Regions from separate parts of the Virgibacillus sp. Bac332 genome, predicted to be linked through region 1. Evidence: predicted binding sites of a transcription regulator. Region 1 holds the regulator's gene; each other region holds the start of a gene.

Region 1 (10,366 bases):
TTATCTGTAATAAGAATGTATGGATCTTCAAGAATTGCTTCCATTTTATCTTGGTCAGTAACCATGTATGGAGAAGCATATCCACGATCAAATTGCATACCTTCAACAACTTCTAATTCCGTGTTAAAGCCTTTAGATTCTTCAATCGTAATTACACCGTCGTTTCCAACGCGTTCCATTGCTTCAGAAATCAAGCTTCCAACTTCACTGTCACCAGATGAAACGGCTGCTACTTGGGCAATAGATTCTTTACTTTCAATTGGATTTGAAATAGTTTTAAGTTCATTCACTGCTACCTCTACTGCTTTCTCAATACCACGACGAACGCCAACTGGGTTAGCACCTGAAGCAACGTTCTTAAGTCCCTCACGAATCATTGATTGAGCTAATACAGTTGCAGTTGTTGTACCGTCACCAGCAACATCATTTGTCTTAGATGCAACTTCTGATACAAGCTGTGCACCCATGTTTTCGAAATGATCTTCTAGTTCAATTTCTTTTGCGATGGTTACACCATCATTTGTAATTAATGGGGAACCAAATTTTTTATCTAAAACGACATTACGGCCTTTTGGTCCTAATGTTACTTTAACTGCGTCTGCTAATGTATCTACACCACGAAGCATTGCGCGACGTGCGTCTTCACTGAATTTAATTTCTTTAGCCATTGATAAAGCCCTCCTTAAATTCTTTAATTAAGTATCTGTATATCTAAGATTAGCCTATGACAGCTAAGATGTCATCTTCACGAAGAATTAAGTACTCTTTGCCTTCGTATTTAACTTCTGTACCAGCAAATTTTGAAAAGATAATGCGGTCACCTTCAGAAACTTCTAGAGCAACTTTTTCACCATTTACGATTTTTCCAGAACCAACAGCTACCACATTTCCTTCTTGTGGTTTTTCTTTTGCAGAGTCTGGAAGTACGATACCGCTTGCAGTTTTCTCTTCTTGTTCAACAAGCTCGATAACAACGCGTTCTCCTAGTGGTTTAATCATGAAGAAAGCCTCCTTAATTCCATGTCATTTTATTTATTAGCACTCTATATCACCGAGTGCTAATTCCAATTAATATGATAAATAATTCCTGTTAAAAATGCAAGTATGAAGAATAGATTTTTTTATAAAATTTTCTTACTCGAATCAATTCGTATGTCTTTACCTTCACAACATATCCAAAACCTTTGTTATAACATAAAGAATTACTTCAATGAGTCTACTGCCTGCACAGAAAAGTATTATCATTGATAATGTTTTACCTTGAACACAATAAAGTGAAACTTCAATTCGTGGGAGTTTTGATTATCCTCCACGCTTTGTTAGTACCACAAGGGTATGACCTAAAGCATTTGAGCCAAGCGGATTTACTGGCAGTCGCCCCCCACTTTTAATGCTTATGGCGAAAAAGACCAACTTTATTTCCTTATTAACATACAGATAATGAATTTGTCATACCAAGCCAATGATTCATTCTATTGTAAGTAGCTTTTCATTTTATGATAAAATAAGAGAAGTATAAATAAATACGGTTCTATAGCTTACATAGAATCACCTTAACACACCTTTTTATGTTGCTGATACGTCACTTTTACATGATGTCTAAAAAATCACGTATATGTATTTTATCGTTAATAGATTTATTTCAGCAAACATAAACTAATTGGAAGAAACAAAAATGGATACATTCTTAATAACTTAGAGATAAAGGAGTCGTTGTATTTTGCCAAAACGATATTGGTGGGTCATCATAACATATGTACTTGTACAATTCTCAGGAGTTATTTTTATCCCACTTCTATATGCATTGTTACCGATTAATCAGATAGACGCGTTTGTTTACTGGTCGCTGATTAGCTTTATAGCAGGAGTAATTATTGTCTTACAATTAATGAAACCAGACATGAAACAAGGAGTAAATCAACGAGATGCTGCTTCTACTGGAAATGTGATTCTTTGGTCTATTCTCGGTGTATTCATGGCATATTTCGCACAGGGAATCGCCGGATCAATTGAAGTGAAGCTGTTAGGTATTGGACAAGATTCGGAAAACACACAGGCAATTATGGATGTGACTCGTATGTCACCACTGTTTATGATAATTCCTATGTTTGCCGCTCCAATCCTGGAAGAAATCATCTTCCGTAAAATTATTTTCGGACGACTGTATTTACGGACAAACTTCTTCATTGCAGCACTTTTATCCGCGCTCATTTTCGCGGTTATTCATGGTGAGCCTGAGCATATACTTGTATACGGTTCGATGGGCTTAGTGTTTGCGTATCTTTATGTAAAGACAAAGCGTATTATTGTACCAATTATTGTTCATATGGCTATGAACTCATTAGTCGTACTTATACAATATAACATTGACCCAGAGGAATTAGAAAGACAGTTAGAAGAACTACAAACCATTTTCATGCTACATTAATACGAAATGTTGAGTAAGGATTTATTATGGAGGCTTTATAAATGAAGATTTCACCGAAGACCATGGCGATTATTTATTTTATTATGGGAGTATTCTTTACGTACATTGCCATTCTGAGTGCAGATGATACCATCTGGAATGTGACCACAATTATATTAGCAATATTTGCTACACTTGAAATAGGCGTTAGTATTCGTTTAATGTCCTTACATTTTCGCCTTAAACATAAAAAGAAGGAATAGCAGTGTATTATGCTGCTTTCCTTCTTTTTTCATGGGTGCTTTTATTTAACCGCCTTTAACTTCTCCAACCAAGCTTCTTTTTGTTTTATTTTTTGTTCCATCGTTGTATAGCGGATAACAAACATATCGGAATCCTTCACAAACACGCGGGCAAGTTCCTCTTGATCATATTGCAGTGAGTCATTAGTAATAGCAAATTCATAGAACCCTTCTTCGTTTGTTACATCCATTTGCTCAAATTGAAGCTCTCCATCAATCATATCACTCAAGTTACCTTCCATGTTTGTAATGAAGTTTTTAACTCCGATCAAATCTTTTCCATCTTCATAATAATGAAGCGTCAGTAATTCAGTATAATTCTCAAAGGTTTCTCCAGAAACTAAAAATTCAACAATAGCCTCCCCTGATTCCTCTGCATAGTTTCCAAGCTCCCATTTATCTTCACTAAATGGCATCTCTAAACTTCTAATTTCTTCTACATAGTTACCTTCCATCACAGGCTCTGCTTCCCCAGCCTCAATTACTTCTCCATTCTCGTCCAAATTAACCGTTTCGCCGATTTCACTGCTATAGATTTTCCATTCCCCATTATCCGGCTTCAATATATGAACACCTGTTGTTTGATTGTTTTGGTAATCAGGGCCTTCCACTTTCATATTCGTCTGCGTATAAGCTAACCTTGCTTCAGCTGCTGACTTTTCTTCTACATGTACATCCGTTAATGTAATATCTAATGTATATGCTTGTAGGCTATTTATTAGCTCCTTTGTTGTATCATAACCAGGGGACTCAGGATGAATGGTTTTCATATGGCCTTGTAAATCCTTATCCATCATTGTTTGAATATTTTCTTCTAGAACTGCCTTTAAGGTATCATCTTCTGGAATAGTAGCTTCTGCTTTTGGTTCTTCACTAGCTTTGGCAACTTTTTCACTATCACTACTGTCCTTAGCACCACATCCGACTATGAATATAAGGCTAAATATAAAAATAAATAGTAGTGATTTCACCTTCTTCAACATACAATTTTACCTCCTGATTTATGTAATAAGTAAGAATCCCTACTTAGCATAGCTCATGCATATGTATAAAGACAGACGTCTTTATACCCAAAAAATATTCTGAAAATACAGGCTAAAGGTTCTATAAAATTAATGTATTACCAATATATTCCTAAATTAGACGCAAAAAAATACAATAAATTGGAAAAATAATGCAATTTATATGTCATAACACCTGTTTAGTTTCTGGGTATTACTCTAAAAATCACCGTAAAAAAGAAAAAATAATACCTTACAGATCATGTGAAACTTCTATCTACTGAGAATTTTGTTCCCCACGGTACCACAAGAGTATGACCTAAAGGTCTTTGAATCAATCGGACATTTACTGCCAATCGATCCCCGACTTATCCATATTGGTTTCTCTTTATTGCTTGAAGTGGGGTATTGCTGCTAGTTATATGGTAGGATAAAACAATTATAATTAATGACCAGTAGACATTGTTGTCCTCATGAGTGGGTTCAAATAGAAATGTACGACTGGAGCAAGCAATCATGGTGAGCTTGCGAGCCAATGTTGACTTAGCATAGGGCGATTCGTGAAGTCGCCTCGTTTCTGGGCGCTGTAACTAGACGCCGACCCAACACGCTTATATCTACATGGGCTAATTTTATAACTATAAGAAAAACTGAGCAAAATTCGCTCAGTCCTTATCACTACATGCTCAGATTTACGCTTCCTCTAGTAGCTATTATGGAATCACTCCGGCTGCCCACTTCCCTTTCCGTGGGGTTTGTCCTTCAGCTAACTTTTTTAGCAAAACCCGCTCAAAAAAGTGGATCTTCAGGTCAAACATTTCCCACAGGAGTTGAAGTGGCCGGCCTTCGCTATTATCAGGCTCTACAACGCTAGCATGAAGTAACACAGCTGCTTTTATACTCACGGATAACGATTTTCACTTTACCCATTGTAAAAAAAGTCAACCTATTACTTATGACAAGAATTGTTGCACATTCTCATAGCGGAGACTAATTACGTAGACTCCTGCGGGATTAGCGCGAGCCGAAAATCCACTTTGCAACGTGGTCTTCTTTGCAAAGTTAGTTGAGGCCGTGCCCGCGGAAAGCGAAGTAATTAGTCGGAGCATTGCCAATATACACAAACATTTCAAAATAACTACTTGGCTTAACGCAGTCATTGCACTGATTTTATACTTTCTTAACTTACAAAAAAAGAAACCCTATCTAGGTTTCCCAGCTTGTTTCTGATTTCATTTTTCCTTAAGAGCAAAAAACTACTTACTTTTGCTTTTCCAATCAAGAAAGAAAATATACATTGAAGCGTTGCCCATGGAAAACGACGCTTCATCAAATACTGCTATTTCACTATTAAAACGCTCCTTAAGTAATACAGAATCAATGTTTAATCTGTCTACACAAAGTAAAACTTCAATCCGTGGGGGATTTGTTTATCCCCACGGATTATTCGTAAAACCAATCGGACATTTACTGGCAGTCGATCCCCCGCTTAATCCGTATTATTGCTTGAATTAAGATCTTACTGAGTTATTAGCGAGATAAAGGAGAGCATATCAAAAACGCTTCTCAGTAGCTTTAATTACCATCAAGAGGCTTCGCTTATTCTAGACGATTCGTTTCTAAAGGATAATGTTTTAAGAAGTAAACAAGTGCTTGTAGCTCAACCGCTAAATCAATATGATGAACACGAATATGTTCTGGAACCGTAATCCTCGCTGGAGTGAAATTTAAAATCCCCGTAATCCCTTGCTCCACGAGTCGATCGGTGATTCCATCCGCTTCACTAGCAGGGATTGTTAAGATTGCCACCTTTACACCAGCTATCTTGTCTTCTAAATCTGCAATATTATATACAGGTACATCACCAATCGTAGTTCCAACCTTATCGGGATCACTATCGAACGCCATCTTTATTAATATATTATTATTTTTCATAAAATTATAATGTAAAAAGGCAGTACCTAGATTACCTACGCCAATTAGTGCAACATCCGTTGTTTCATCCTGATCGAGCGTCTTACGAAAAAATCCCAATAGGTATTCGACATTATAGCCATATCCCTTTTTACCCAATGCACCAAAATAAGAAAAATCTCTGCGAATGGTAGCAGAATCGACTTTTACCGCATCACTTAATTCCTTGGAGGACACCCTTTTTTTGCCCTGGTGATTCAAATTATTTAAAAATCGATAATACAATGGCAAGCGTTTAGCAGTTGCTTGAGGTATTTTATTTTGATCCATGGTCATTCCTTCTTTCCTTACGATAATAATCTCCAGATTTACCACCTTGTTTTTCGATTAAAAATGTCTGGCCGATGGTCATCCCTTTATCAATCGCTTTGCACATATCATATACTGTCAATGTAGCAGCAGACACAGCAGTAAGAGCTTCCATCTCAACACCTGTAATTCCTTTCGTTTTCACAGTGGCATCAACAATTAATTCATATGTATCATGTGACGTATCCCACTGAAACGAAATATTAACGCCCGTTAATGGTAACGGATGACACATTGGAATAAAGTCTGGTGTCTTCTTTGCTGCCATAATACCTGCAACTTGTGCAACTGCAAGTACATCCCCTTTTTTTATAGCATTTCCAATAATCGCCTCATAAACTTGTTTGTTCATAAGGATACTGGATCTAGCGATTGCCATACGATTCGTTTCTTGCTTATCACTAATATCCACCATATGCGCCCTACCCTGTTGATTAAAGTGTGTAAAATCTGACATTTGCCCAACTCCATTGCTTTGAACTCCATCTCTATTCTAGCAGAAAAATGGAAATAAGTCGTGATCGTTTTCACAATTATATTGCTTGCGTTCATGTAATTAAGATACACTAGTATGGATGAGGTGAAAAGCTATGATACTTATGCAAATGAATGGACTTTCTAAGGCATTTGGTGCTGATGAGATTCTATCGAATATAAAAATGGAAGTAAAAGACAATGATCGTATTGCTATTGTAGGTAGAAATGGAGCTGGAAAGTCTACACTATTAAAAATAATGGCTGGTGAACTCAGCTATGATGATGGTGAGCTTTTCCAGCCTAAGGATTTAACAATCGGTTACTTATCACAACATATGTCACTTGAATCAAATCAAACCATTTGGGATGAAATGCTCGCTGTATTTACGGAATTAAGAAAACAGGAAGAAGAGCTACGTCTCCTTGAAAAGCAAATGGAACAAACGACTAACCATTCAACTGACAGCTATGAAAAATTATTGGATCAATACGATAAACTACAACAGGTCTTTCAAAGGAATGGCGGATATACCTATGAAGCAGATATAAAAGCTGTTTTAACTGGCCTAGATTTTCATCATTTTGACTACCAAACACCAATTGAAACACTAAGTGGTGGTCAAAAAACTAGATTGGCACTAGGAAAACTGTTATTAAAGAAGCCACAGTTACTTATTTTAGATGAACCAACAAACCACTTGGATATTGATACATTAAATTGGTTAGAAAACTATCTAATAAGCTATCCTGGAGCTATCATCATCGTCTCCCACGATCGTTATTTTCTAGATAAGACCGTATCCATCGTTTATGAGATTTCCAGACATAAAACGAAAAAATATCATGGTACGTATAGTAAATTTTTAGAACAAAAAGCTTTGGATTTTGAAAAAGACCTAAAAGAATATGAAAAACAACAATCTGAAATTAAAAAAATGGAGGATTTTATTCAACGAAATATTGTACGTGCGTCTACAACCAAGCGTGCCCAAAGTAGGCGGAAGCAGTTAGAAAAAATGGACAAGCTTGATCGACCTTTAGGAGAAGAATCTTCTGCTTCCTTTTCATTTCATATCGACAAAAGAAGTGGAAATGATGTCTTAAAAATCAATGATCTGTCCTTTCGTTATGATGGTGAAGATAATGACTTATTTCACCATGTAGATCTGCACCTAAATCGTGGTGAAAGTGTTGCTTTAGTAGGACCTAATGGAGTTGGTAAAACTACGTTATTAAAAGTTATATTAGGTAAACTGAAGGCTGCAAAAGGTAACATTCAGCTCGGAACAAATGTTCAAATTGGTTATTATGATCAAGAGCAGGCAAATTTAAACTCTTCAAAAACGGTATTGATGGAACTCTGGGATGATTATCCGACGATAAATGAAAAAGATATACGCACCGTTCTTGGTAACTTCTTATTTTCAGGAGACGATGTCTTAAAGCCAGTGAATGCATTAAGTGGGGGAGAAAAAGCAAGACTGGCATTATCTAAATTGATGATGCAAAAAGCCAATCTGCTTATACTCGATGAACCGACAAACCATCTTGATATCGATAGTAAGGAAGTACTTGAAGCTGCTTTAATCGATTATCCAGGTACGATACTTTTTGTTTCTCATGATCGCTATTTTATTAACAAAATTGCTGATCAAGTGATCGAAATGCAAAGATCCAATACGATGCTTTATTTAGGGGATTATGATTATTATCTAGAGAAAAAAGCAGAAGAGGCAGAAATACAAAGATTACAGCAAGCTGAAGTAGTTAAACAAAAGTCAACAACTGAAAAAAAGCGGAGCTACAAGGAAGAAAAGCAATTAAAAAGTGAAAGACGCAAGAAGCAACGACGAATTGCTGAACTCGAGGAAGAAATTGAAAAACTAGAGTTAGAAATCAATCAGATAGAAGATAAAATGACACAGCCAGAAATTTTCCAAGATCATGAAAAGGCACTTGAATTAACTCAAGAGACGCAAAATCGAAAACAGCATATCGAACGATTAATGGAAGAGTGGGCCGAGCTACAAGAGGAATAATCGATTTAAAAGAGCGCCCCAACATAGTAATCTAGATGAAACAAATCCGAGCTATATTCCGAATATACGAAGTTATATTTCGAAAAATAGCTCGGGTTTTTTATCATTTTTTGAATACAATGATTAGGTGGTTTACCGAAGTATGAAATAGAAAGAATAGTCAACCTTAGATGGATAAATTGCTCGAGTCTACATAAAGCGTCCCATATCCTAGATTTCGATGATGATATGCCACATCTGCTTGTAAATAAAAAGCTACATGATCGCAATTTTATATCATGTAGCTTTTTTAGATGACCATATTTATTTGAATAGATAATCATTTTGAATCGAGTTTTCCACAGCTATTCGATAAATCACGCCAAAGCCAAGCATTGTGGATAATACGGAACTGCCTCCATAACTTATCAACAATAACGGAATTCCTGTAACCGGCATAATTCCTATTGCCATCCCAACATTTTGAAACACGTGGACTAACAGCATACTCAGGTAGCCAAAACAAATATATGCAGCAAACGGCGAATGCTTATAAATAGCGAGCCCAATCGTAACTAACTTATATAGCAACATAAAATATAGAAAAATGACAAGCGCACTGCCGACAAAACCAAAGCTCTCTCCAATGATGGAAAAGATAAAATCGGTTTGTGCTTCTGGGAAATTAACCTGAGGTGTCCCAAGCCCTTTTCCAAATAATTGCCCTGAACCAAGTGCCATAAAAGCCTGGTCAAAATGCCATGTAGCATCACTTGTTTGTTGCGTAGGATCAAACCACGTCATAATTCGATCAATCTGGTACGCCTGATCGTCTCCAACAATTTTCTTTGCTAGATCCGGGAACTTTACAATAAATCCTAATACAGCGCCAAGTATCGCTGAAATACTAACAATTAGGAACGTAATAATTTTCCAATCAATTCCCGATAATATAATAATCATTCCTGCAATGAATAGATACACCATTGCCGTACCAAAATCAGGCTGTTGCATAATTAAAAAGACGGGAGCTCCAACTACTGCAAGAATTTTAACTAACATAAGTATGTCTGACTTTACGGTCGGTCTTTCAAATTTTTGCTTATGGCTGTGGATAACAGCAGCCATGTATATAATGGTCGTTATTTTCGTAAACTCAGCGGGCTGTAACGAAAGTCCAGGAAGCTGGAACCAACTTTTCGCATTATTGACAGGCTTTGCTATCGCCTCAGGACTAATTAACAACACAGCAAGCACAAGTACACCAAATCCATATATGAAGACACTAGCCTTCTGTATTTGCTCAATATCTAAATACTGTATGGCAGCTACAATACCAACACCTATTGTAAACCAAACAATTTGTTGCAAGACAAAGTTCTTACCATATTGATCCAATTGCTGGGCGTTGTAAATAGCAAGTAAGCTGACACATACAAACAAAATAAATAAGATAATTAAATCATTCTGTATATAAAAGGACTGTTTCTTAGACACTGCTCAATCACCAAATTTCTCTAACATCATTAAATGTTGTATAGTTATCCACAAGCTCAAAAGTGAATAACATGCATTATATTGCTATTAATAAAAAGATATGCACATTATCCACACGTTTTTATGCAGTTTTCCACAATTTTACCCACTTTCAACATGACTATCTGACAGACTTCAAAGAAGTTATGAACATTTCTGTGACAAACTGTGGATTACTTTAAAAGCAACGAAGGTCTTGCATTTAATTCAAGCCCTGAACGTCTACCTTGTTCAAAAGCAATTGTCCCTGCAGCAGCAATCATTGCAGCATTATCCGTGCAAAGGTTTAAAGGAGGTATTAATAACGGAATACTAGTCTTTGCAAATTCCGCTTCCAACGCA
Region 2 (10,366 bases), 400 kb from region 1:
TAGTAAAGCAAGAGAATTTTGCAGTACAACAAATGGCTCGGTGATACCTCTTGAATTAGATATAACAAAGTCGTTACCATCAGATTTATTTGAAACAGTAAGGATAGTAGTAATGTGCCTTGATCAAAAAGATACAGGTTTCATACAGGCTTGCTTTGCAAATAACGTAGATTATATTGATATTTCTGCAAATCATTCATTCCTATCGCGTATCGAAGAACTACAAACAGAAGCAATGAATCATAAAACAGCTGCAGTGTTAAGCGTTGGTTTAGCCCCAGGACTTACAAATCTATTAGCTCGTCATACAAAAAGCTACCTAGATAATACAGAGGAAATGGATATATATGTCATGCTAGGATTGGGAGATCGACATGGTAGGGCAGCGATTGAATGGACAATAGATAATCTGAATACAAGATTTCAGGTTTATTCAAATTGGGAAAAGGTCAATGTGGACACATTTAGCAGTGGGAAAACTACATATTTTGGTAAGGAGCTTGGAGAAAGAAAGGGATATCGTTTTTATTTTTCAGATCAAAATTCCCTTCCTCATACCTTGCAGATACCCACTGTATCTACTCGACTATGCTTTGATTCCAAAGTTATAACGTATGTAATCATGTTACTTAAACGAGTAGGAATATTTCGTTTAATAAAATATCAATCTATACGAAAAGTGATGGTATGGCTTTTCAGTAAAATCAGATGGGGAAAGGAGTTATATGCATTGAAAATCGATGCATTTGGAGAGGTTAGTGGTAAAAGAGTGAAAGCGGAGTGTAGCATTCAAGGTCGGCAAGAAGCTTTGTTAACTGCTAAGATAGCAGCTAAGCTTACAGAAAAACTATACACTATGAAAGGATTGAATGGAATCTATCATCTGGAAGAGCTTTTTGACATAGATTCATTCTATCCAGATGTCATAGCACCCCATGTTCGTATAACTGAATATAGAAATAATAGTTAATTTAAAGGCTACCAATAGCTATAACCAGTCATATCAGAAGTAGAAAGCAACAGAAAAATAATATTTTGCAAGCAGAAGATGTCGTCCTTAGCATGAGCTTACTGTAGAAAATAATAGTGCTTGTGTATAACCAATTCAAATCTAGTATTTTAACAGCTTTTTTTGAAAAGGGAACGGGACATAACTAAAATGGTCCATTCCAAAACACAATGTACTAGCCCGGAACTATATGTAGACTCCTAGAAAAGACGAGCGCTTTTTTCTGCTTGCGATGTATTGCCTAGCAAGGGGAGGGCTGACAGCCGCCAGAGGAATACGAAGTATATTTCCGGAACCGCTTCGCTGTGTTTGGGCACTTTTATACTCGTTTCTGTCGATTTTTGTTCCTATAGGAGCTGCAAAACAGATTGTTGACAAAGATTAGTCTAAAGCCAGATCTGATTGAAGCTTCTGTAAATGCGCTTCAAATGTTTTTCTTTCTTTATCTGTTAAATGATTACCGCCATACCGTACGGCTTGATAAAGATAAAGTGGTGCATGCTGTACGCCTAAACGTTGAAACCATTCTTCGATTGTTTCGGTCGGCTTTCTTCCAATACCTTTTTTCTGTGCTTTTTTTTCAAATTTTAGTATCTGCTGACGAACTTGATCAAGTGAATTTGTACGAAATGGCGTCAGAAATCGACCTTTCTTTTTATTTGCATTTTTCTCTTTACTATCTAAAGGAGTGGAGGTAAACGGCGGTATATTTTCCTGTTTGTACGTAAAAACAGGTTTCTTACGATAGTATAAAAACAGGGAAATAACTAAAATTGCTCCCAAAGTTACGCCGATTAGCCAAAGCCAAGGGTAAGATGATTGCCCTCCGTCAGCTGCTAAATTTTTTAATGCTTCGAACGGATTATCCTCTTCTGCCATTTTTGCTACCATTTCTTCGTAATTTTCTTTTTTGTTGTTTTGAAAGAATTCAGGGTCGAATCCGGCTATGTCTATACCATTTGCGAAGATAGTACCGATGAAAACAATTACTTGGCTTATACCAAACCAAAGGAAGCTAATTACTGGTACTACTCCATAAAACATAAAGAACAAGGTAACGCTGATGATTGAAATTGCAATGAAAATTCCGACGATATATTGTAAGGAACTGAGGGACTGCTGCTGACTGGCTTGAATATGACTTGAAACATACCCAGCAATTAGAATGAATAATAGTACAGCTGCCATCCAGAAGTGAGTAGTGTCAAAAAACCAAACGGAATCAATCAGAAAAAAGAAAGCTAACCATGTGATTATATGAATCTGGTTTTGTACATCAGGGACTTGTTGATGTTTGAAAAATCTCCACGTCATATATAGCGAAAAAGCAAGGCTAATTAAAATAGGATACGAAAATATCAACACTAATATTGCCCAGTTTATACTGATTGAAACAATAAAGAAGATTTGATTGTTCATAAATTTACTAAGTGTAGTCTGAATGATGATGAGCAGTACTACCGCAATAATGAAACTCCATGAAGGGACGGGAAAAGCAGACTGTACAAAAAAAGGGACTAAAATAAAGTACAAAAGAATTCCTTCATAGAATAACTGATAGTATTTTGTCATTTTAGTTTTTATCCACATGTTTTAAAACCCCTCATTTGGGAATTTGTTGGAGGGTGTTACTCTCCTCTGATCCTGCAATAAAATAACACCTCTTGCCTTGTGTATTCCATTTTCGAATGAGTAATTCACTAGCTGATGTGATTTCACCAACGAAGACAATTAAATTTGAATCTGCCATTTTTGTTGTAGCCTGATGCAGCACTTCCTCCATTTTCATTATATTAGAAGTTACTCCATCTACACGGGCAAGCATTTCCCATACTTTTTTTAGCTGATTATTACCTTGATTTAACTCAACATGGTAGGGTTTATTCCCATACTGTTTCAAATTAATATAAATGGAGAAAGGATACCCTTGCTCGGTAATACTTTGGCAAAGGAAAGCTGCTTTTGAAATGATGGACTCTAGATCTCCACTGGTATAGCGATTGCCAATTTGCGAAGTCAAGGAAATATTGACAAAAATGGTCCATGAAATATTACGGTTGCGTTCATATATTTTAGTTTGTAATTTGTTTCTTTTGGCTGATGCCTTCCAATGTACTCGAGAAAAGGAATCTGACGGTATATAATCCCTAGTGCCGAGCGGGTGAAGGAGATCCTCAAATGGCGACAATAAGGTCGCCTGGTTTCCGAATGTCATCTGTTTAAAGCTTTCCATTCCATGTACGGGCAATGGGGTTGGATAGATAATAATCTCTGTTTGATATTTTTGAAGGTACGTCAAGTGTATAGCTTCAAAATTCAGGAGGTGAGGAAATACGATACCAACATTAGAAACACCTGTGACACCACGTTCCATCGCTTTAATCGGTATAGCTAGCTTAACAGAACTTTTCCCTTTTAATACAAAGGGCACACGAAAGGAAATGCGTCTCATTCTTTCTGCTGCTATTTCCTTGTTTGTTCCAGCTACCTTTTGGTTTGTTTGCATCTCGAATGTACCGTTAAAATAGGGAAGGAAAGACTTGTTTTTTAGTACAATTTCAATAGTGGCTTCTTCTCCCTCTGTTAAGCGGAGTGTTCTTTTAGGATTCTCTATGATAAGTCCCTTTGCAATATTCCTATCATAGATCAATCCGAGAAAGATAAGCAATAAGATCATTCCAGCGAACATGAAGATAAAAGGCTGTTTTATCCAAACACTTAGGATAACCAGTATGAGAGTTAAAATAATTAACAGTCCTCGTATTTTCACTTTGTTATCAGTAGTGTTTATTTGCCATTGCATAATTAGTGAGACTCCAATTCCACAGGTACGTTAACCTGTCCTAAGATTTCGTACAGAACATCTTGGCTAGATTTTTTAATCGACCCTTCTAGTGTAAGCATCATTCGATGTGAAAGTATATATGGTGCCAACTCTTTTATATCCTGAGGATTAACAAAATTTCGAGCTTGTAAATAAGCATGTGCTTGGGCTGCTCGCATAAAGGCTAGTGCTCCACGTGTGCTTGCACCTAGTATACTATCAGGGTGGGTTCTCGTTTCCTGAATAATCTCTAATAAGTAATCCTTCACGACATCTGATACTTCTACGTGCATAATTTCCCGTTGCATCTTAATTATTTCTTCTGCTTGTAACAACGGTTGAATATTGTCAATTGGGTCATTCAACTGATTTGTAGACAAAATGCTTTTCTCCTGATTTGCTGTTGGGTATTGTAAAGGAATCTTCATTAAAAAACGATCTAATTGGGCCTCGGGTAACGGGAAAGTACCTTGATTCGATTCAATTGGATTCTGTGTTGCAATTACGAGAAAAGGAGAATTTATATGAATGGTTTCTCCCTCAATGGTTGTTTGTTGTTCTTCCATGACTTCCAATAGACTTGATTGCGTACGAGGAGTGGCACGATTAATTTCATCCACTAGTAATACATTAGTCTGGATGGGGCCAATCCTCATTTCAAATGACTGTGACTTTGGATTAAAGAATTGGATACCAGTAATGTCGCTAGGCAAAACATCTGGGGTAAATTGAACACGCTTGAAATCCACATTACTTATTTTGGAAAAGGACTTAGCAAGTTTTGTTTTACCAGAACCAGGCGTACTCTCCAGCAAGATGTGTCCCTTTGCCAATAATGAAACAAAGATAAGATGAACGACTTTTTCTTGTCCGATAATAACTTGGTTTAGTATTTCTTTTGCTCTGTTTACTTTTTCGATCATATTATGTACCTCCGAGTGATAGAATCCAAAAAATTAAACTGAGACTATTATACCACTACTAAACTTCTTTTTTCCATATTTTCTAACTATTTAAACGAAAGATGTTATACTTAAAGTATTTTAGAATGGAGGAGATAAGTTGCGTTCTGTGGATCAAATAATGAATCTAGTATTAGCTGTTGCTAAAGCGGATAATCGTATACGTGCTGTAGGAATGAATGGTTCGCGTACAAATGCGAATGCACCAGTCGATCCATTTATGGATTATGATATTGCTTTTTTAGTAAATGACATACAATCTTTTATGAAAGACACAGGTTGGATTGATGTGTTTGGTGAACGGATAATTATGCAAACACCTGAAGATATGAAGCTGTTTCCTCCAGAATTGGGAAATCGATTTTCCTATTTAATGTTATTTACCGATGGTAATCGAATTGATCTTACATTAGTACCCATTGAGGAGATGGAAATTTATCTAAATGAAGATTCGTTAACGAAGATAGTGTTAGATAAAGATAATCGTATCTCAGAACTACCATTTCCAACCGATCAGGATTATTGGGTAAAGCCACCAACAGCTGCATTCTTCGCTGACTGTTGCAACGAATTTTGGTGGGTAACAACTTATGTGGCAAAAGGGTTATGGCGTTGCGAAATGCTTTATGCGATGGGTCATATGAATCTTGTTCGATCGATGCTACGTAAAATGTTAGAGTGGCATGTCGGAATAGAAACAAACTTTAAGATAAGTGTTGGAAAAAACGGTAAATATTTAAAGCGATACTTGCAGGAAGATACGTGGTATCAGTTATTACAAACATATCCTGAAGGGAACAATGATTCATGCTGGCGAGCATTGTTTGTGATGTGTGAGTTGTTTGAAAAAACATCACAGCTGGTGGCAAACGTATATGATTTTACATATCCTCGTCAAGAAGCACAACAAGTGCTCGAATTTCTACAACATGTAAAGAAATTGCCTAATGATGCCACTGAAATTTAAGAATGCACACGGAAAGGAATAATTTCATGTTTAGGTATAGAGCTGTCATTGGACAGCTCTTAGCTCTGCCATAAATTTACTCATATCGGTTATATTCCAATTCCCATGCTGGATTCCAAACAATTTCCCAAAGGTGCCCATCAGGATCTTGAAAGTGACCAGAATAACCACCCCAAAATGTATCGTGAGCAGGGTCTGTTATGATAGCACCTGCATTTTTAGCTTGTTCCATAACTTCATCAACCTCTTCACGACTTTTAGTATTATGTCCAATTGTACATTCTGTTGAACTCGGTTCACCTAGTTCTATCTTGGCTTCGTGTGCAATATCCGTTCGTTTCCAGATAGCGAGCTTTATTCCTGCCTGCAATTCAAAAAAAGCAACTGCCCCATGCTCAAACTCACTACCAACAATGCCTTCTGTAGGTAGTCCAAGGCCGTCCCGATAGAATTGAAGTGAGCGTTCTAGATCATCTACGCCCAATGTAAGAACAGTTATAGATGGTTTCATATTTCCTACCTCCAGAACAAATTATATAGGAAGATACTTAAAATTCCTTAATATTCGTAATGCTTGTAATGTGAGTATGCCTTTCCATTCTTTTTCTGCTATGGGCCAATCGTTTTCATATTGGTGCCATTCCCAGTTAGGTGCCCATGCGCCATCGGTTGCCTGTTGACCTATTAGATGATCTAGTTCCATTGGAAGTATATTGGCGAATTTACGATAATGTGTTGATTTGGGCGAATCAATAATTTGTAATGGTCCTGCCACATATCCTTCTCTCTTTGCAGGATCTGCAATGACACAATTATTAATAAAGCGCTGTAGCCTATCCTCGATTTTTGTACGTTTCTTCGTATTTAGCTTAAGCTGTTCGTATAAGCGAAGGTAACAGAAAAGTTCATGCATCTCTGCTAAATCACAGGTCTCTAATAAATGCTGAATTGCATAATCAATGAGCATATCAAGTTTTTCGTAAGTTACTAGGTCCCGATATTGTATGAAGAAACCTACAATATCTGCATTTGGATTACCCCAATTGTCGGAGAATACACCATATTGCCACCAGATTGCACGTGGGGATCGCTCTGCCTCGACTGGAATTATATCCCATCCCGTATGATCATCTTGATAAGAAGTGATAAAGTAGTCAAGTGCTTGGCAAACAACATTCTTTTTTTCCTCGAATGCAGGTAATTCCCCAAGTATTCCAAGTGCATATGTCGTTGCTAATGCAGAGGATTCATTACAGCGAAGATCTGGTTCCAGTCCATGACCAAAACCTCCATCTGGATTTTGAAAAGCAATTAATTCTTGGAGTGCTTTTTTATAATTAGTAGCTTCAAACTCGTATTCATAAAGTGCTCGTTCAAGTGGTCTTGCATGATTTTTCATAAAATGTTGAGCGAGCTTGAAAGAACTTATATCCATTTTTTTTGTCATCGTGTTCACTCCTTTATATTGTGGTAAACACATAATAGCATAAGAATGAATGTACGTTATTGTAAAAAACGGACAATCGAATCTAAGTTTTACCCCGCATATAACTGGCAGTAAGCCCCCTACTTCAGGGAATAAAGTGAAACCAATAAGGCTAAGTGTGGAATCAATTGCCAGTAAATGTCCGATTGGTTCTAGAGCCTTTAGGGCATACCCTTGTGGTACTACCAATCCTTGGGGAATAAATAAAATCCCCAAGGATTGAAGTCTTCCTTTATTTTAATAGAATCTGCTTCGGTGACTGGCCGTAATGACGTTTGAATTGATGAATATAATGCGATTGATCGTAATAACCATAATTTGCTGCTATGTTAGATAACGATGAGGGATTATCATGTAGTTCTTTTAATGAACTTTGAAATCGAATAATATTAGAAAATGCTTTAGGACTGACACCTAATTCCTTCTTGAAGACCCTTCTAATCGTTCTTTCACTAAAATGGGTCTTTTCTGCTAGTGTGCGTATGGGGAAGATACCCAGATTTGTAAACAAGTATTGCATACTTGTTTCTAGTAATAAATCTGTGCGATGTGTATTTTTTGATAAAAGCTTTACTAACTTCATTTCAATTTTGTTAATTTTCTCTGGAAGGTTTTTCGACAATAGCAAATCTTCCTGCAAAAGCGAAGCCTCCTGCCCCCATATATCCTCAAGAAGTACTTGGGTATCCATTAATTCGGCGGGAGGATACATAATAAATCGGCGTGCCGTATCTGCATAAAAACGAATTCCTAACAGGTTTTGTTTTTGCCTGAGTTTCATTGTTTCAAATGTGGTCATTAAGCCGACAGCAAAGGAGCCCTTTGCTAAGGAAGTTGATTGAAGGTCGAATATAATATCGATACAGCCGTCTGGAACAATTCGATGTAATGGATAGGTATCTAACGGATGGTAATGGACAGACCAGTAACATACAACATAATCAGATAAAAGCTTACTAGGTAAATATTCTTGATATTGATAGTTTGGGTTTCCTAGGCTCTTTTCAAAGATTGGTGGTTGTAAAGGATAATAATTTCGCATGTTATTTCCCTCTCTAAGGAATAATTCGCAGATAGGACAACTTCATGATTCGATTTTGCTCTATTATATACCGTATCTCTATATAGTTCCATGCTAGCTTAGCTAGGAAAGAGAAGGTAACTTAATATTTCCTTTTACGTATTGACATATTTTATTCAATTAATGTTCATTTTTTTGTACCAAACTCCGTGAACATTTTCTGACAACCAGCACATTCTATTGTTTTTCACCGTATATGGTATTAAGATAGATGAATGGATTTTGTGAAGTATGTAACAAAAATATTTCAATACATTTCATATCAACAACATGCAGGGGAGGGTATCTCTTTATGAAGATTAAATGGGCGATACTAGCATCGCTATTCACATTATTAGCGGTGCTAACAGGTTGTGAGCCATTGTTAGTTTTGGATCCAAAAGGGCCACAGGCGCAAACACAAGCCAATGTCATTTGGATATCAATAGCAATTATGGCTGTGATCGTAATTGTAGTATTTGCAATGCTAGTATATATACTATTTAAATATCGTGCATCTAAACAACCAGATTCATATGAACCACCGTATATTAAAGGAAATATTATTGTTGAATCACTAATAGTAGGGATTCCAGTACTAATTGTAATTGTTTTATCCATTATCTCCGTCCAGAGTAACTACAAAGTGGAAGCAACTCCAGAAGGATACGAGAATGATGAACCTTTAGTTGTATATGCATCTTCATCCGATTGGAAATGGCATTTTAGTTATCCTGAACAGGACATTGAAACAGTAAATTATCTATATGTACCAACAGATAGACCGCTTGAATTTAGACTCTATTCATATGGGCCGATAACTAGTTTTTGGATACCACAACTTGGTGGTCAAAAATATGCTATGTCTGATATGATTACTACCCTTCATTTAGGTGCAGATGTACCAGGTGAATATATGGGTAGAAATGCAAACTTTAGTGGTGAAGGATTCGCTGAGAATACATTTAGTGTAGAAGCAATGCCTCAAAAAGAATTTGATGAATGGGTTGATGAAGTTAAACAAACTGCAGACCCACTTACTGAAGATAAATTTGATGAATTGCTGGAGCCAGGGCACCTGGGTCAATTAACATTTACTGGAACTCACCTAGAATTTATGCCTCCGCCAGAAGGTCATCATGGTGGACATAATCATGGTTCTACCTCGGAAGATGATCATAGTGAACATGAAGGTGATTCTAGTGTAGAGCAGGATGAACATGAACAACACAATTCGGATTCCGGTCATGCAGATGAGACAAATGAGCACACAGAAGATCATCATTAAGATTTAGTACATCGGGTTATCCGGAAAGGAGTAAGAAAAATGGACTTTTTTGAACGTTTTATGATCCCACATCCAAGTCCTGCGATATATGCTGCTATGGTTGCTATTGTCCTCACTTCAATAGCAATCGTAGTTGGTCTTACCTATTTTAAAAAATGGGGGTATCTATGGCGGGAATGGATTACAACCGTTGACCATAAAAAAATTGGAATTATGTATTTAATATCCGCCTTGCTAATGCTATTTAGAGGTGGGGTAGATGCATTAATGATGCGAGCACAGACAGCTGTTCCAGAGAACGCACTGCTGGACGCGCAGCATTATAATGAAATATTCACCACACATGGCATCGTTATGATTATCTTTATGGCAATGGCATTTATCATTGCATTAATGAACTTTGTTATACCGTTACAGATTGGTGCAAGGGATGTTGCTTTTCCTCGATTAAATGCAGTTAGTTTTTGGCTGTACTTTATGGGTGCAATGTTATTTAACCTTTCCTTTGTCATTGGTGGATCACCAAGCTCAGGTTGGACGTCTTATTTTCCACTTGCTGGAGATGAGCTAAGTCCGTCTGTCGGGACAAATTATTACATGCTAGCTCTGCAAATATCCGGGCTTGGTACGTTAATAACAGGTATTAACTTTATTGTGACGATCCTTAAAATGCGTGCACCTGGTATGACGCTTATGAAAATGCCGATGTTTACATGGTCAGGGTTAATTACAAACGTCATTATTGTATTTGCCTTCCCAGTTCTTACCGT
Region 3 (10,366 bases), 870 kb from region 1:
TCTTTATGACACCATTCATCATATATGGACCATATTCTGATCCGGTTTCTGGATTAACAGCCCGCTGCCATGAATAAACAAAATCATGGGCAGTAACAGGGTCTCCATTTTCCCAAACTGTATCCTCTCGTAAAGTAAACGTCCAGGTAAGTCCATCGTCACTTACTTCATGGTCAGTTGCGATCCCTTCTACGGGTTGCGCATTCTCATCTAATCGATAAAGCCCCTCCGTCGTGGCTGCTAAATATATAAAAGATGATTCATCAGTTGCAAGTGAAGGGTCCATTGACGGGATTGCTTCGGGGTTAATAAAACTTAATACCTTTTCTCCTTCTTTTTCTTCATTCGTATCTGCTGTTGCCTCATCTGTTTCCCCTTCAGATGTCGATGCATCCTCACTCTCACCGGAGCAGGCAACAATTACGCTGATTAATAGACCAAATACAAGGAATAATATCCAGCTTCTTAGCCTCATAATAAAGCCCCCTTTTATTTTCCTAGTGATGCAGAAGCTAGTAAAACTTACTAAGAATTATACCTTTAACTTAAGAAAGTTGTAAAGTATTTTTTAGAAAATTAATTTATTTATGATAATTAATAATAAACTATCAAAACACAAAATTACATTAATTCAGCTGGTAGAATTTCTAAACAACTTATAATAATGTTTGAGAATTTTCACCAAGAGTAACGAAAAAAAGACGTAACATGAAGCTGGCAGGTTATTGGAAGAAGGATTAATTATAATTGAAAATGATTTGTAATGCCAATAACGTATCCTCAGATGGATTTGCTTTTTTTATCAATATATATTAAAATGAATAAAATTATTTTCTAATATTAAGAAAGGGAGGCAAAAAGTCATGGAAACTGTTTTCAGAAGAATTGCAACAGAAGTAAAGTCATATTTACATCTAGGAGATATACTTTTAACGGGATCAGTCTGTCCTTTTTTAAGCAAACTTCATATAGAAACCAGATACCGGAAGCTTTTTGTCTTTTTATTTTAGAACTGTAGAAACTGTTAAATTGTTTGTGCATTTTGATTAAATACTAATTAGTAACTAGACGCCGGTTTTTATATGGTGTCTTTTTTGCATATACAAGAGAAGAATTGTGTTGTATATGTGTATTCATCCTCTTGTTGGATGAATTCATAAAAAAGTGTAAAAAGACCAGATAAGGAACTACCAAATAACGAAAAAAACTGTTGCAATAATTTGTGTGGAACCAGAAGTTTAGAAAGGGTGAGAAAATTGTTTAAAAGGCTTAGGCAATATAGAAATGTTTCAGTGTTCCAAGCGCTTCTAATTTAGAATAATAATTAGAAGCGAGGGATAATAATATGAAAAAGCAAAAAATCTTTACTAAATCATTTATATTCTTATTTATAAGTAACTTTTTAGTTTTTATAGGGTTTGAGATGTTGTTACCTATTTTACCAGCCTATTTGTTAAGCATGAATGCATCTTCCATTCAAGTAGGTCTAATGACAACATTATTTACACTAGGCGCTGTTCTATTCAGACCTTTTATAGGCTACTATTTAATTGATAACCAACGGAAAAGTCTTGCCATTATTGCAAGTGCCGCTTTAATGATTATTACAATGCTATATCCTTTTCTTAATATTATTTGGCTTTTGCTATTGTTACGACTTTTCCATGGCGCAGCGTGGGGAGTATCAACCACAGCCAATAGTACAATGGTAGTCGATTTAATTTCCAATACACGATTAGGAGAAGGGATAGGGTATTTTTCTATTTCAACAACGGTTGGGGCTATCATTGCACCAAGTGTAGGTATCCTTATCTATGACTCTTTTTCTTTCAATATTTTAATTTGGTCATCAGTAGTACTCAGTCTTTTGGCAGTAATTGCGCTTTATTTTGTATATTCACCTACTCCTGTTAAACATGAGAAACAATCATTTCAATTTTTTGAAGCGATTTTCGAGAAAGACGTGTGGTTCCCAGCATTACTGACGGTCATTACAACACTTGGTTTTGGAGCAATTATTACTTTTTTGGTTCTTTTTGGAAAACAAAAGGGACTAGATCATATTTTTCTATTTTTCCTTATCAATGCGACTGTCTCCACTTTACTACGTCCTTTTACAGGAAAATGGTATGACAAAAAAGGACCTTGGTCTATCATCATTGTTTCAGCAATTCTAGGTTTTTTGTCACTTGTGTTGCTATCATATACGACAAATAATCTTTATCTTATTATTGCAGCGATTTTATTTGGTGCAGGTTATGGAACTGTTATGCCATGTTTACAAACATGGACTGTTCAAAAGGTAAGTGAAGAAAAAAGTGGCGCTGCCAACGCAACCTTTCTTTCCAGTTTTGACATTGGTGTTGGAGTCAGCGCATTTATATTAGGAATCTTAGCTGAATGGATTAGTTTAGAGATGATCTTCAGGATTGTTAGTCTAAGTTTTATTTTTGTTGCAGTTTTAGTCTATAAGGATTTTTCAAATGAAAAGAAAAGGTCTAAAAAATATATAAAATTGATATAATAGCAAATCCACTTCTAGTTAATAGAGGTCTTTTTAGTTGATATTTTCCTTAGCGTACAGAATTCACAAAATGTTGACTGAACCCATTATACGATTATAAGAGTAAGCATTTTTAATTGAATTATGTGAAATATCGTACTTAAAGTAACGGGTGCTTTAACTATAGAAAACCAAAGTATTTTGAATAACTCCATTTAGGTTTTTTTGCAACAAAAACCGCAATAAATGCGGTTGAAAAATTTTGCTAAGTTGGGTCTCGTATCAGTTTTATTTACAGTGGATTAAAAGACCATTTAGAAAAACGTTAAAGAAAAATAAATGCAGGGAAATTAATTCTCTAACAGAATATATAAATAGGAAGAGAGAGGTTCAAGTCCTCTCTCATATAATATCTACCCACGTACATTGTTTGTTCCCTATCTTCCCCCAAATGTACCCCAATTAGATTCATTAACTTACTTTATCCTACGTTCTTGAAAACAAGCAAAACCTTGATACAGAAGGTTTATAAGGGGTTTGATGTAACGCTTTGCAATATAAAAAAATAATAGCCCTATTGTCTTTTTCATAAATAAAATATAACCAATATCAGAAAAATCGTTCAAATTGATTGAGATCAAAAATATATTCATTAACTTCTACAGTTATTTTTTATGCAACGCTAGTGTAATTTCCTAGACTATAAAAAAGCTTGCAAAGAAACAAAAAAGTTTCTCTACAAGCTTCTGATTTCTTATAGTAATCCGATTTATCATTATATTCACTTGTGATTCGTTTTGTTTACGTAATGACGAATATGCTTGTTTATACCAGCTAAAGTGATATTGGCAGGGTCGGCAGTGATGTCTAATTCTAAACTAGAACCATCTGTCGGTAACGTATTGTTAAAAACTTCTTCGTATGCTTCAACAGATAGCTCTTTTCTTGATGATAGTAGATGATCATGTTGATCTATTAGTAAATGTTCACGAAAATTCGGCTGTATTATCCCTGTAAAGAATTCACCAACAGCTCCTGATCCATAACTAAACAATCCGATTCTCGAACCTGCTTCTAAGCCTTTATTCTGCTCAAGCAGTGAAAGGAAACTTAAATACAAAGAACCGGTATAAATATTACCAACATGCTTATTATACAGCTTACTGTATTCCAGGTTTTCTAAAAGACGTTCTTTATCTTCTGTTGTTCCTTCCTCATATATCGTACGTAATGCTTTTAAACCCATCTTTGTATATGGTAAATGGAAGCAAATGGCTGCAAAGTCAGCTAACGTCAATAATGATTTTTTCTTATAATCTTCCCATACTTCTTCGAAGAAAGAAATATATTTTTCATTAGAAAGCTTTCCATCTACCATAGCTGTATCCGAATATACTGGGCGCCAAAAGTCCATTACTTCAGATGTTAAATATGCGCTTTTGTCCTCTAACGCAAGAATCGCCGGATCAGCACTAACCACTATTGCAACTGCACCTGCACCCTGGGTAGCCTCACCACCAGTATTCAATCCATATCTAGCAATATCAGATGCCAACACTAACACCTTACTATCTGGATTTAAGGCGATATGACCTTTTGCTAACTGTATTCCAGCAGTAGCTCCGTAACAGGCTTGCTTTACCTCAATTGTTCGTGCATGTTGGTTTAATCCGAGTAATTCGTGAATATACACACCTGCTGCTTTTGAATTATCAATTCCAGATTCTGTACCGAATATAATAAAATCGATGTTTTCCTTATCTTTATCATCTAGTATATTCCAAGCTGCATTAGCAGCCATTGTCACTGAATCTTGTGTAATTGGAGCAACAGCCATCTTTTCCTGACCAATTCCAATCGTAAATTTTTCTGGCTCCACGTCTCTAGCCACAGCTAATTTATTCATATCTACATATAAATGTGGTGTGTAAAACCCTATTTTGTCTATACCTATCTTCAATGTTCTACTCCTTTACTAACTAATGTCATTTTTATAACCATCGTATTCGTTACATTAGTGATTCTCTTCACAATCGTTTCCTTTATTATTACCAACACCATAAATGATAATATAATCTAACTACAAAAACAATCATCGTGTATTAACGGTTTCATATTTTAATGTAGATATATTAATTAATATTCCAACAGAAATTAGCATAAACAGCAAAGAAGAACCCCCATAACTTATAAAAGGAAGCGTAATCCCTGTAACTGGTAACATTCCAGAAACTGCTCCAAGATTTAATATAGCTTGAATAATTATTTGAAATGTCAAGCCCAGAGCTAATAATTTGGGAAACATATGTCTCTGTTGAAAAGCTATATGAATGCCTCTATAGAAAATCATTAAATAAGCTGCTAGCACTATAATTAAACCTACTATGCCGAGCTCTTCTACTATAATTGCCATAATAAAATCCGTGTGAGCTTCAGGTAGATAACCTAATTTTTGAACACTATTCCCTAGTCCATTACCAGTTATTCCTCCTGCTGCTATTGCGATATAGGAGTTTATGAGTTGATACCCATCAGTAGCAGCGGTTTCAAATGGCTGTTGAAAAGATGTTAAGCGTTGCAACCGATACGGTGATGTGTATGCAAAATAACTTACACCTAAGATCGCAATAGTACCTAGCGCGACTAAATGTATAAATCTAACTCTAGAACAGAATACAATAATTCCACAGGAAAATAGAATTAGAGAGGCTGTTCCAAGATCTGGCTGTAATAAGATAAGCATAAATACAGTTGCTAATAGCAGAAGAGGTGGAAGAACACCTTTGCCAAACTTGTGAATATACGATTGTTTTCTCGCATATATATAGGCAAAATATATAACCATTGAAACTTTGATAGCTTCTGTTGGTTGAAAGACAAATCTACCTATTGAAATCCATCTTTGTGCATAATTCCTTTCTATTCCAATACCAGGAATTAATACAAGAACTAAAAAAAATATAGATGATATAACTAGCAATGGAACCATTCTATTTATCCGATGCAGTGGTATAAGTACGGTGACTATCAAGAATAAGAAACCAATTAACACCCAAAGAAACTGTCTAACAAAAAAATGAGTACTATTATGATAAACTTCATACCCAATCGGATAACTAGCACTATATACCATTACTAAACCAAATGCCGATAACAAAAGAACAGTTATTAATAAGAGATAATCCATTTGCTGTATTTTTTCTTTCATTTAATCACCTTGTGTCAATACATTTTTTCCAAATACATAGCGACGATTAGATCTGATTCGGATACTAGCTATTATTCCTAATGCAATTAAATTAGTTAATAAAGCACTACCACCATAGCTGAGAAAAGGAAGTGCAATACCCGTTATTGGCATCAAACCAACTGTCATAGCAATATTTTGGAAAATTTGAAATGCCATTAACCCACTAATACCAATACAAAGATAAACACCAAACAAGCTACCTGAATGAAATGAAGTCATCATAATTTGGTAAATTAGTAGAAAATACAACAATAGCAATATACTTGCACCTATAAATCCAAATTCCTCACCGATAACCGTAAAGATAAAATCAGTGTGCGCTTCTGGAATTTGCCCATTTTGGACTTGCACACCCTGGTTAAACCCGTTTCCTGTTAATTGCCCAGAACCAATACCTAGGATAGCCTGCTTTAATTGATAACCATAATCGGATGCAAATTCATTCGGATTCAACCAACCATAAATTCTAGATAATTGATGATCTTGAAAAAAACGAGAAAACAACTCAAAATTCAAATAGTATAAGGTTATTAGTAGAATAATTAAAGCAATTAAGCTAACGGTTAACAATAAAAGCATAGCTGTAGAAATATGGGAGACAAATAAAAACGTCAATGTAGAGGCTACGATCATTAAGCCCGAACCTAAATCTGGTTGCATTAATACGAAAAATAATGGTATTACCGTTGCGATGGAAACCTTTAATACAACTGGAATACTAGCAATGAATGATAGACGTTTACTACCAGCCTTCTTTAAAAGAACAGCAATATAAAGAATTAAAAATAGTTTCATAAACTCAGAGGGTTGTAACTGAAAGATCCCCAAATCTATCCATCGCTGAGAACCATTTTTTACTGTACCGAACAATTGGACATAGACTAACATCAAAACCCCAATAAGGTACATTGGAAAAGCCCATTTTTCTAGTAATTCATAGTCAAACCAAGCAACCATGATCAACATAAGAAATCCAACTATATACCAAAACAATTGTCGTTTTACAAAGTAAAACTCATCTGCCACTGCATACTGACCAGACCCACTATACACAGCCACCAGACTAAATAAAAATAAACAGATTAAGATAATAATTAAAAAACGTATACGGCTAAACGTAGTGTCCTTCATGAATTTAGTTACCTTTCATAGATAATAGAGTTTATGTATTCTCCTAAACACCAGTAAATGATTGATGCTCCCTGTCGCTTCCCATTCAAAATAGTTAACATAGTAACCTTATCCATTGTTGACACTTTACTAAATGGGCTAACTGATAGAAATTGATCATGAAAATAATGACCATGCCGAAAATTGCAATTGTCCGCTGTCATGAATTTATTCCTCCCAAGCGTATCTTCATTTAGCTTATCTTCATGATGACATAATGTCAACAAAAAATGACAATAAGTCATCAATATAGAATTTGAGATAAGAATTTAGCCAAAGAGAAAGCCGAACTAGATTCGAAACGTTTTACCCGCTCTCATTTGAATCTAGTTCGGCTTTTTGGTTGTAAAAATATTTTACATATTTATAATTTTTCCCTATCATTTTTCTTTAAAAGTGAAGGCTTTAGGATAAGATATATCTCATCTCCATCGTGTTCTTATACACCGCGTTTATTCCCCCAGAGAAAGGTATGTAATTGAGGGAGCACCCGCACATCTTTTAAGATGTTGTTTGTCATTACACGTTCAATAAGCGCTTCGTATTTCTGAAGTAAGTGCTCCATCAATTTATCTGAACTTTCCATACCAATTTCATCATTTCCTACTTGAAGAAATAATTTAGCCTGAGGATACCTTTTATGAATCTGTTCAGCGTATGTTAAGTCACCCTCATCAAATATCACAATTTTTAAGCTATATTCTCCTTTTTGTCGATGTTGTAACGAATCAATTATAAAATCTAACGTTTGATAATTGGTTTTCATCCCTGAGCTAGGAGGCTTTGGTGATAACGTTAGATCATCAATTTTAGTAAACCACGATTGCCATCTACTTCCCTGTGTCTCAATAGCAACTTTTATTTGTTCGTGATGGAGTAAATCAATCAAGCGACTCAATTGGCTAAGTAACGCTGGGTTGCCACCTGAAATCGTTACATGGCCGAATTGATCTCCACCCTTTTGATATAAGGTTTGCATTATTTCCTCTGCTTCCATCATTTGAATGAGATGTTTCTCTGATCCGTCCCATGTAAATGTTGAATCACACCATGAACAGGAATAATCGCAACCAGCAGTTCGTATAAACATGGTCTTTCTTCCAATAACCATTCCTTCCCCTTGAATGGTCGGTCCAAATATTTCAATTACTGGTATTTTCATCTATATTCTCCTTTGGACGATAAACACAATAACTAGAAGGCGTTTCCCGTAAATACACTTGGATACAACGCGGAGAATGCGAAAAACCATCTAAATATTCCTGTACTAATTCATAAATCGTCCGAGCAACAATTTCTGTTGTTGGAAAGGTATTAGGACACACATTTGAAAAAGCAATATCTTTATTCATAACACCATGATCAAAGCGTTTATGAATCAAATCCTTTATTTCTTTAAAATCAACTAAAAATCCTGTGTGGTTAAGTGTTTCACCAACAATCGTAATATTTGTAAAATATGTATGTCCGTGCATGGACTGACATCTCCCAGTGTCTTGATGTGGAATATAATGTGCTGCTGCAAAATGAAAGTCTTTGTTAATTTCATAGGAATAGTTATGATGTGGAACAGGATAGATTTGTTGTATCATTTTGCTTGCTCCCTCTTCCGATTAGTTTCATATTTTTCTAACCCATTTTTTCTTAATTTACATGCCGGACATTCCCCACATCCACTGCCTTTGATTCCGTTATAGCAGGTCAACGTATTATTTTTCACAAATGAAAAAGCCGCTAGCTGGTCACTTAACTCCCACACCCCTGCTTTATCCAACCACATAAGCGGTGTATGCAAAACAAATTGTTCATCCATTGCTAAATTTATTGTTACATTCAGTGATTTAATAAAAATATCCCGACAATCTGGGTAACCACTAAAATCCGTTTCACAGACACCAGTTACTAAATGTTTGGCATCTATTTGCTTAGCTAAAATTGCTGCGAACGATAAAAACATAAGGTTTCTTCCAGGGACAAAGGTAGATGGTAGCTCTCCCTCATTTTCTGTTATCTCGATATCTTTTCGAGTTAACGCATTTGGTGCTAACTGATTTAACAAACTCATATCCAACAGATGATGTGTAACTTCCAAGTGTTCACAAATATTTCTCGCAACTTGTAATTCTTCGATATGGCGCTGACCATATTGAAATGTTACTGCTTCTACATGTTCAAACTTTCTCAGCGCCCAAAACAAACAAGTAGTACTGTCCTGGCCTCCACTGAATACAACTATCGCTTTTTGGTCGTTCATCGACGCTTCTCCTCCTCGACAAAGAAGAGTGTTCGTTAACTAGCATTTCCCATCAAAAAAACAACACTAAGAAGGGTGTTGTTTTGGTCTCCTTAGTTTTTTATAGAGGGATGGAATTGCGAACCTCTCCTGTATTTTTACAGATTTCTTAATTAAGTTGCAGCTCTAGTTTATCATTCATAAACTAATTATGAAAGATACTTCTTTCTTTCACTATAAATGTAGCTTGAATAGGTTCATTACTATTTGTATAAGTCACAGAAGTTCGGCTATAAAGCAATGCCCACTTCTGAAGAATTTAGAGCTTTTAATTTTCCGTAAGCAATGATCGGTTATTTTCAACGAAGGGATATATGTATAGCAATACTTTTGCATTTTAGAAGATCTTTAATATATTTTATTTCATTAAGCTAGGTAATATCGTTACTATTTGCGGAAATACGATTAACAATACGATGCAAATGATCATCCCAATGATCATAGGCACAGCTCCTCGGAAAATTGTCTGTACTGGAATATTAGTCGCGACTCCTTTAATAACAAAGATACTAATTCCTAACGGGGGTGTTAATGATCCTATATTGATTGCCATCACCATAATAATTCCAAACCAGACACCATCAAATCCAAGTTCCATAATAATCGGATAAATAATTGGAAGCGTTAAAACGATTAAGGATAAGCCTTCGATAAAACATCCTAATATAAATAATACAATTAATATTAAGATCAGAATTACATATGCGTTAAGTTCTAACCCACTCACAAAGGAAGTAAGCTTCACAGGTAGTCTGCTAATTGTGAGAAACTGACTAAATAATGTAGCTCCGATAAGTATTAAAAAGATATAGGCAGTTAACCGTAACGATTCATTAAATGATTGCTTTAGTTTATTCCAGTCAAGTCTTCTAGATAAAAAAGCGAAAATAATTGCACCCATTGCTCCTACACCCGCAGCTTCGGTTGGTGTAAAAACACCTAAGTAGATTCCACCAATACTAATTAAGAATAAGCCTAAAAATGGCCAAACATTTTTTAATGTAAGTAATTTCTCACGAATTGTTGCTTGTTCAGATCTCGCAGGTGCTAATGTTGAATTACGCTGAACAAGAATTGCAATAATAATCATAAAGATAATGACCTGAATGACACCAGGAATAATACCTGCTATTAATAATGCCCCAATTGC

What was found. The regulator Rex, encoded in region 1, represses fermentation and respiration genes when NADH is low (regulators of the CRP and FNR family bind a similar motif). The targets are predictions, from matches to a motif close to TTGTGAAATATTTCACAA.
Region 2: the regulator Rex is predicted to act here: its motif matches at 8,552-8,569, upstream of qoxA (cytochrome aa3 quinol oxidase subunit II).
Region 3: the regulator Rex is predicted to act here: its motif matches at 4,519-4,536, upstream of D9782_RS12900 (hydroxymethylglutaryl-CoA synthase).

The regions. Positions count from the first base shown of each region.
Region 1 covers NZ_CP033046.1:1,846,422-1,856,787, reverse strand. The annotation lists gene groL (chaperonin GroEL) at 1-668, opposite strand, end outside; gene groES (co-chaperone GroES) at 718-999, opposite strand; gene D9782_RS08940 (CPBP family intramembrane glutamic endopeptidase) at 1,721-2,428, shown strand; gene D9782_RS08935 (YdiK family protein) at 2,470-2,670, shown strand; gene D9782_RS08930 (hypothetical protein) at 2,712-3,692, opposite strand; gene D9782_RS08925 (hypothetical protein) at 4,424-4,615, opposite strand; gene D9782_RS08920 (redox-sensing transcriptional repressor Rex) at 5,310-5,960, opposite strand; gene moaC (cyclic pyranopterin monophosphate synthase MoaC) at 5,941-6,450, opposite strand; gene abc-f (ribosomal protection-like ABC-F family protein) at 6,584-8,509, shown strand; gene D9782_RS08905 (FtsW/RodA/SpoVE family cell cycle protein) at 8,813-9,985, opposite strand; gene tsaD (tRNA (adenosine(37)-N6)-threonylcarbamoyltransferase complex transferase subunit TsaD) at 10,198-10,366, opposite strand, start outside.
Region 2 covers NZ_CP033046.1:1,441,746-1,452,111, forward strand. The annotation lists gene D9782_RS06895 (saccharopine dehydrogenase family protein) at 1-970, shown strand, start outside; gene D9782_RS06900 (DUF4129 domain-containing protein) at 1,391-2,599, opposite strand; gene D9782_RS06905 (DUF58 domain-containing protein) at 2,613-3,812, opposite strand; gene D9782_RS06910 (AAA family ATPase) at 3,815-4,756, opposite strand; gene D9782_RS06915 (aminoglycoside 6-adenylyltransferase) at 4,896-5,762, shown strand; gene D9782_RS06920 (VOC family protein) at 5,839-6,273, opposite strand; gene D9782_RS06925 (hypothetical protein) at 6,295-7,209, opposite strand; gene D9782_RS06930 (helix-turn-helix transcriptional regulator) at 7,481-8,290, opposite strand; gene qoxA (cytochrome aa3 quinol oxidase subunit II) at 8,622-9,596, shown strand; gene qoxB (cytochrome aa3 quinol oxidase subunit I) at 9,636-10,366, shown strand, end outside.
Region 3 covers NZ_CP033046.1:2,712,087-2,722,452, reverse strand. The annotation lists gene D9782_RS12910 (peptide ABC transporter substrate-binding protein) at 1-475, opposite strand, end outside; gene D9782_RS12905 (MFS transporter) at 1,346-2,524, shown strand; gene D9782_RS12900 (hydroxymethylglutaryl-CoA synthase) at 3,285-4,463, opposite strand; gene ftsW (putative lipid II flippase FtsW) at 4,596-5,711, opposite strand; gene rodA (rod shape-determining protein RodA) at 5,712-6,884, opposite strand; gene D9782_RS12885 (hypothetical protein) at 6,893-7,087, opposite strand; gene queE (7-carboxy-7-deazaguanine synthase QueE) at 7,363-8,085, opposite strand; gene queD (6-carboxytetrahydropterin synthase QueD) at 8,066-8,515, opposite strand; gene queC (7-cyano-7-deazaguanine synthase QueC) at 8,512-9,177, opposite strand; PreQ1 riboswitch class I at 9,264-9,310, opposite strand; gene D9782_RS12865 (TRAP transporter large permease) at 9,575-10,366, opposite strand, start outside.